DNA from 3 places in the Mesorhizobium oxytropidicola genome. Region 1 is predicted to be linked to each of the others. Evidence: predicted binding sites of a transcription regulator. Region 1 holds the regulator's gene; each other region holds the start of a gene.
What was found. Region 1 encodes LexA, which represses DNA repair genes until DNA is damaged. Its sites were predicted from a motif close to TGTTCNNNNTGTGTTCNG; they were not measured.
Positions count from the first base shown of each region.

Region 2: the regulator LexA is predicted to act here: its motif matches at 982-999, upstream of AC0V8S_RS03165 (DNA recombination protein RmuC).
Region 3: the regulator LexA is predicted to act here: its motif matches at 1,096-1,113, upstream of AC0V8S_RS30705 (2'-5' RNA ligase family protein).

Region 1 is NZ_CM149692.1:4,358,004-4,360,270, reverse strand. Features, by position in the region: gene AC0V8S_RS21710 (GntR family transcriptional regulator) at 1-256, shown strand, start outside; gene lexA (transcriptional repressor LexA) at 638-1,375, shown strand; partial or broken gene AC0V8S_RS21700 (ComEC/Rec2 family competence protein) at 1,369-2,267, opposite strand, start outside.
Region 2 is NZ_CM149692.1:661,053-663,319, reverse strand. Features, by position in the region: gene fmt (methionyl-tRNA formyltransferase) at 1-391, opposite strand, end outside; gene def (peptide deformylase) at 398-928, opposite strand; gene AC0V8S_RS03165 (DNA recombination protein RmuC) at 1,032-2,267, shown strand, end outside.
Region 3 is NZ_CM149692.1:6,089,654-6,091,920, forward strand. Features, by position in the region: gene AC0V8S_RS30700 (SnoaL-like domain-containing protein) at 1-308, opposite strand, end outside; gene AC0V8S_RS30705 (2'-5' RNA ligase family protein) at 438-815, opposite strand; gene AC0V8S_RS30710 (aldehyde dehydrogenase family protein) at 1,207-2,267, opposite strand, start outside.

The DNA of each region.
Region 1 (2,267 bases):
CGCGGATCAATTGCGTCGCCATCACCGTTTTCTCGGCTTGGCGCCAACGCTGCGGGCGGCGGCCGGCCTGCAGCATGGTTACGAGGAGGCCGTGGAGGCGTTGCGCCAGGCGGTCGCAATCGAACATCACACCGCGCTCATGGAGGCGGCGCTGGATCGTAATATCGAGCGCGCGAAAACCCTGATGATCGCCCATATCGGCTATACGCTGCATGTCTATGTCCATGCCGGCGACGGCAGCATAAATAAGCGGTAGCGCAACGGGATCACGGACCGAAGCCGGTATGGCAATTTCGTGGCAAAGTTGGCATTTTGGCTTCGTTTCGTTCACGGCAGGCCAAGGATTGGTGAAAGGAGAAAAATCTCTCATCGAGCTTTGTCGGCTACTGATGCCAGACCTCGGAGCAGGATAGGCCACAGGCCATTAACCAAAACAATTTCAAAGCCGGCAAGCGCACCGCGCGGCGGCAGGCAGGCATCGAACACCGCCTGTTGCCGGGCCAAATAATTTCAGACGCCTTAACGAATTCACTAAACTTTAAACAGTTGCAGAACACAACTGGAACAGATAGGGTTTGTTCTGGGTTTGTTTTTCGATTCTGGTTCACACCCTTCGTTCAATGCCTTGGGGGCCGCCATGCTGACACGCAAGCAACATGAACTGCTGATGTTCATTCATGAACGGCTGAAGGAAAGCGGCATTCCGCCTTCCTTCGACGAGATGAAGGAAGCGCTCGATCTCGCCTCCAAGTCAGGGATCCATCGCCTGATCACGGCACTGGAGGAACGCGGCTTCATTCGCCGGCTGCCCAATCGGGCGCGAGCGCTGGAAGTGCTGCGGTTGCCGGATTCGATCGCGCCGGGCCTCAACGCGGCAAAGAAATTCTCGCCAAGCGTCATTCAGGGCAGTCTCGGTCAGGGCGGCCTTGGCCGCCAGATCAAGCCGGCGCCATCACGCTTGCCCGCGGCCGGCAATGATGACGACGCGGTTTCCGCCGTGTCGATTCCGGTGATGGGCCGCATCGCCGCCGGTGTGCCGATCGATGCCATCCAGCATCAGACTCATTCCATCTCGGTGCCGCCGGACATGATCATGGGCGGCGAGCACTATGCGCTGGAGGTCAAGGGCGACTCGATGATCGAGGCCGGCATCTTCGATGGCGACACGGTCATTATCCGCAACGCCGATACGGCGAGCCCGGGCGAGATCGTCGTGGCGCTGGTCGACGACGAGGAAGCGACATTGAAGCGGTTCCGCCGCAAAGGCGCCTCGATCGCGCTTGAAGCCGCCAACCCGGCCTACGAGACGCGTATTTTCGGGCCGGACAGGGTCAAGGTGCAAGGCAAGCTCGTAGGGCTGATCCGGCGCTACTGAGCAGGGACGGCAGCCGGTTTTTCGGCTTTTTGATAGGGCAGCAGCCCCCTCGCCTCGCGTGAATATTTTCGCTGTGCATGCCAGGGCCGATACGGCCCGTCCACCGCGAAGTTGACGGTTGGCGGACCGGTCGCCGATTGGCGGTCGAAGAAGACGGCGGCACTACCTTTGCGGGCAAGTTGCCGTTTGGTGACGACAAGAACCAGCGGATTGTGGCAGGCATCATAGCCGGTTGCATCATTGACGACGATCAAATCGGCGAAACCGCAGGCCTTCCAGGTGTCCTTGCGGTCTTCGACATGTGCGATGATCGCACCGGACGGGTGCCGGGCAAGACAGACGCCATCCGTGCAGTAGAACGGAGCTCCCGGCGGGAGGTTGACGGCATCGGCAATGTCGAATTGCCCATCTGCCTTGCTGAACATCTCCGGCACGACGATGGTTTCGGACACCAGCGCGCGTTTCCAATTGTCGATGGTGAATTCGTTCGGGCGAGCCCGGCTGACCGCGAGTTCGCCGCCGCCGATCGGCAGCGCGACCAGCCGCGCATCTTCCGAGATCAGTACGTCCGGCGTGCGCGTATCCGACACCGTCAACAAGCCGGCAAGCGCGAATGGCACTGCCGCGAGCCGCAACCAGGTCGTCGCCATCGTCGCGATGACCAAGGCGACGGTCACCAGCAGCACCGAGTGCTGCGAAATCAACCCGACCGCATCGATTGGGGAGCGTTCCGAAATCCACGCGGATATGGCGATCATCGCCGTCAGGCCTTTGCCCATTAGGTAGAGGGATGGCGCATCCAATCCAAACGGCATTAGCAATGCACTGGCAACGGCCAGGAACATCACGACTGACACGATCGGCATGACGGCCAGATTGGCGAACAGGCTGA
Region 2 (2,267 bases), 3.5 Mb from region 1:
CTCCCGCCATGATGGCGCGCTGGATGGGGGCGGCACCGCGCCAGCGCGGCAAAAGCGACGCATGGCCGTTGATGCAGCCAAGCCGGGGTGCGTCGAGAACCGCCTTCGGCAGCAGCAAACCATAGGCGACGACCACGGCGATGTCGGCCTGCAGGGCGCTGAACGCGGCCTGCTCGGCCTCGCCCTTCAGGGATGTCGGCGTCCGCACCTCGATGCCCAGCCGCTCGGCCTCGCGCTGCACCGGCGACGGCGTCAATTCCAACCCGCGCCGGCCGGCCGCGCGCGGCGGCCGGGTGTAGACGGCGGAAATCTGATGTCCGGCCTCGGCAAGCGCGCGCAACGTCGGCACCGAAAACTCCGGCGTGCCCATGAAGATGACGCGAAGGGGCATTTTCCCCTATCCCACCAGCTTGCCCGGCGCCTTGTCCTTGGCGAGCTTCTTGAACTTCTTCACCACCATGTCGCGCTTCAGCTTCGAGATGTGGTCGATGAACAGCACGCCGTTGAGATGGTCGATCTCATGCTGCAGGCAGGTCGCCATCAGGCCTTCGGCCTCCATCTCCTGCAGCTTGCCGTCGCGGTCGAGATACTTCACCCGCACCGAAGCCGGGCGTTCGACCTCGGCGTAGTAGTCTGGGATCGACAGGCAGCCTTCCTCGTAGACGGAGCGCGCCTCGGCGCTTTCCAGGATCTCCGGGTTGATGAAGACGTGCGGCGCCGGCGTCTCGTCTTCCTTGGCGAGGTCGATCACCAGCATGCGCAGCGGCTCGCCGACCTGGATCGCCGCCAGCCCGATGCCGGGCGCGTCATACATGGTCGCCAGCATGTCGTCGGCCAGTTTGCGCAAAGGCGCGTCGACGCGCTCCACCGGCTTGGAAACCTGGCGCAGGATGGGATCGGGGAGGATGATGAGCGGCTTGATCGGCATGGCGTCCCACGTAAGACCTCCAGCGAAAAGCGTCAACCGGGGCATCTCAGCCGTGTTCTTGTTTTGATCTGTGCCAGCGACCCGAATCGGCTATGCTGTCCACATGAATGATCTGAGCACCATCCTTTCGCAGCCCGTCGCACGGCTTGGCGCCACCACGATCACGCTCGGCCACGCGCTGGCTTTCGGCGCCTTGCTGTTTCTCGGCCTGTTCGTGGCGCTGGTCATCGCGCTGTGGCGGTCGGCCAAGGCGCGCGCGGTCGCTGCCGCGGAAGCCGCCGACCATGCCCGCGATGCCGAGGCGCGGATGGCCGGCATCTTGCAAAGCCAGGCCGAAATGCAGGGCCGCATGGGCGCCATCGCCGAAGTGTTCGGCGCGCGCCAGGCGGAGCTGACGCAGTCGATCGGCCAGCGGCTTGACGCCATGACCGGCCGGCTCGGCCAGACCATGACCGAGCAGACCAAATCCACGCATGAGAGCCTGGCCAAACTGCAGGAGCGGCTGGCGATCATCGATGTCGCGCAAGGCAACATCCAGTCGCTCGCCGGCCAGGTCGTGCAGTTGCAGGCGATCCTCTCCAACAAGCAGACGCGCGGCGCTTTCGGCCAGTCGCGCATGGAGGCGATTGTCGCCGACGGCCTGCCCATGGGCGCATACGAATTCCAGGCGACCCTGTCGAATGGCAGCCGGCCCGATTGCCTGGTCAAGATGCCGAACGGCGCGCCGTCGCTGGCCATCGATGCCAAATTTCCATTGGAGGCATGGAATGCCATCCGCGCCGCCGATGGCGCCGACCTGCAGAAGGTCGCCTCGCAGGCCTTCCGCCGCGACATCGAGATCCATGTCCGCGATATCTCCGAAAAATACCTGATCCAGGGCGAGACGCAGGACACCGCCTTCATGTTCGTGCCGTCGGAATCGGTGTTCGCCGAGATCCACGAGAATTTCGAGGCGATCGTTCACAAGGCGCACCGCGCCCGCGTCGTCATCGTTTCGCCGTCGCTGCTGATGCTGTCGATCCAGGTCATCCAGGCGATCCTCAAGGATGCCCGCATGCGCGAACAGGCGCATCTGATCCAGGGCGAAGTCATCCGGCTGATGGAGGATGTGCAACGTGTCGACGAGCGCGTGCGCAAGCTGCAGGTCCATTTCGGCCAGTCGGCCAAGGACATCGACGATATCCTCGTCTCGACATCGAAGGTGACCAAGCGCGGCCAGAAGATCGAGGCGCTGGAGTTCGGAGTGCAGCCCGATGGCGATGCCAGCCCGGACGCGCCGTCGCGGGCACCTGCCGCAAAAATCGAGCCCGGCCCCCGCGTTGCCGATTCGAAGACCGGA
Region 3 (2,267 bases), 1.7 Mb from region 1:
TACAGGCCGACCTCATCCATGGTGACACGCTGGCCGGTGGCCTTGGGCGTTATGTCGAAGGTGAAGCGCACCGCGAACTGGTGGCCATTGACATAGGGCCCTTCGACCGAACCGCCATGCACTTCGTGGTTCTCTTGCCACCACTGGCCCTTCTGTTCGAGGGCCTCCTTGCCATGGCTGACGGCCATCGGCCCCTCCATGGCTTCATAACTGGCAATGTCGTCGGCATTGTACTTTTCGGCGGCACCGGCATGGTCTCCCTGCTTGAGGAGCTCGGTGAAATCCTTGGCAATTTCCGCTATGGTCATTTTGCATTCCTCCTGTTCAGACGCACTCGAAGTAGGGGATCGCTGGCCGGCCCGCCACCCTCGCCCGCACGACAGCTGACAAGCCGTGTCAGGACGATCAATATAGCGCGGCTGTGTGACGACGAGTTCTCACATGCCGGCCAGGGAATCGTCCTGGCCGGTCAATTGCCAGATCGCTGGACATTCGTGTTCGCCCTGATAGCTGCGGATCAGCGCAAAGCTGCGCACCGTCCAGGACATCGGCTCAACAATCTGTTCCCGCACTTTCGGCACGCCTCGTCTGTCACGAAGCAGCGTAACATGTGGCTCCAACGAGCTCGTGACGAACGGCTGCAGCGGGCTGTCGTCGATTACAGCAGAGAGCTTGCGCCAGAAGGCTTGCAGGGCCGGCGAATGGTTGCTGCCGCGAAACACCAGCGCCCCGCCACCGAAAGCCGACAGGCGATCGAAGCAAACGTCGAATGGCGCGGCCTGTATCAGCAAGCCGACATGGCGCGCGATCTCCACCACACGCTCCTGTTTGCCGCCGCCAAGGCCCATCAGGGTTATGTGTATTTGATTGGTTGGCGTCAGCCACCCTCGCAACCCCAGTTCCTGATTGTAGTGCTCGGCCCTGCGCCGCAGCATCCCGTTAACCGGGGCTTCGACCAGGAATGCGTAGAACAGATGCGGCTCCCGGACCGGACTCGGTTCCTTAAATGGAAAAGAGGACTGGCCGTTCTTTGCGAATGCAGGTTGCCTACTCATGACGGAACTCGTTCGGCAAATTGAATCCAGTCGAGAACAATAGAACAAAAAGTGAACAAATCAAGTGAAAACGAAACAGGCGCTGATGCTCTCCGCATCAGCGCCTGCAACATCAAGAGTGAGGGAGCCCGCCGAGCAGGGCTCTCGAAGCCTACGCCCCGTAGCCGATGATGCCCTTGACCTCCAGGAAATCGTGGATGGCCCAATCCGCATATTCGCGGCCGTTGCCGGACTGTTTGTAGCCACCGAAGGGCGCGAACGTGTCCCATTCCGGATAGTTGATCGAAACCTGCCCGGCGCGCAGCTGCGCGGCCACCTTGCGGGCGCGCTCTATGTCCTGCGACTGCACGTAGGCAGCGAGGCCGTACACCGTGTCATTGGCGATCTTCACGGCGTCTTCGTCGTCATGATAGGAAATGACCGACAGCACCGGCCCGAAGATCTCTTCCTTCTCGATGGTCATGCCCGGTGTGACATGGCCGAACACGGTCGGGCGGACATAGTAACCACGGTTGAGATGTTCGGGCCGGCCGGGGCCGCCGGTGACCAGCGTCGCGCCCTCCTTGATGCCCGCTTCGATCAGGCGCTGGATCTTGTCGTACTGGATGTTGGAGACGACCGGGCCGAGCTTGGTGTCCTCCGAGCGGGGATCGCCGACATTGTGGGCTTCGGCGGCCTTCTTGGCGATGGCCAGCGCCTCGTCATGGCGGGCGGCCGGCACCAGCATGCGGGTCGGCGCGTCGCAGGACTGGCCGCTGTTGCCGAAGCAGCCCTCGACACCCTTGCGCACCGCCGTTTCGAAATCGGCATCGGGCAGCACAATGTTGGCCGACTTTCCACCGAGTTCCTGCGCCACGCGCTTGACCGTCTGCGCCGCCGTCTGTGCGACGATGATGCCGGCGCGGGTCGAACCGGTGAAGGACACCATGTCGACGTCCGCGTGGCCAGCCATGATCTGGCCGACATCCGGGCCGTTGCCGTTGATCATGTTGTAGACGCCCTTCGGCGTGCCGGCGGCTTCCATAACCTCGGAAAACACGATGCCGCTGATCGGCGCGATTTCCGAAGGCTTCAGCACCACGGTGCAACCGGCGGCGATCGCCGGCGCCACCTTGCAGACGATCTGGTTGAGCGGCCAGTTCCACGGCGTGATCAGCGCGCACACACCAATCGGCTCCTTGACCACCATGGTACCGCCGCGCTTCTCCTGGA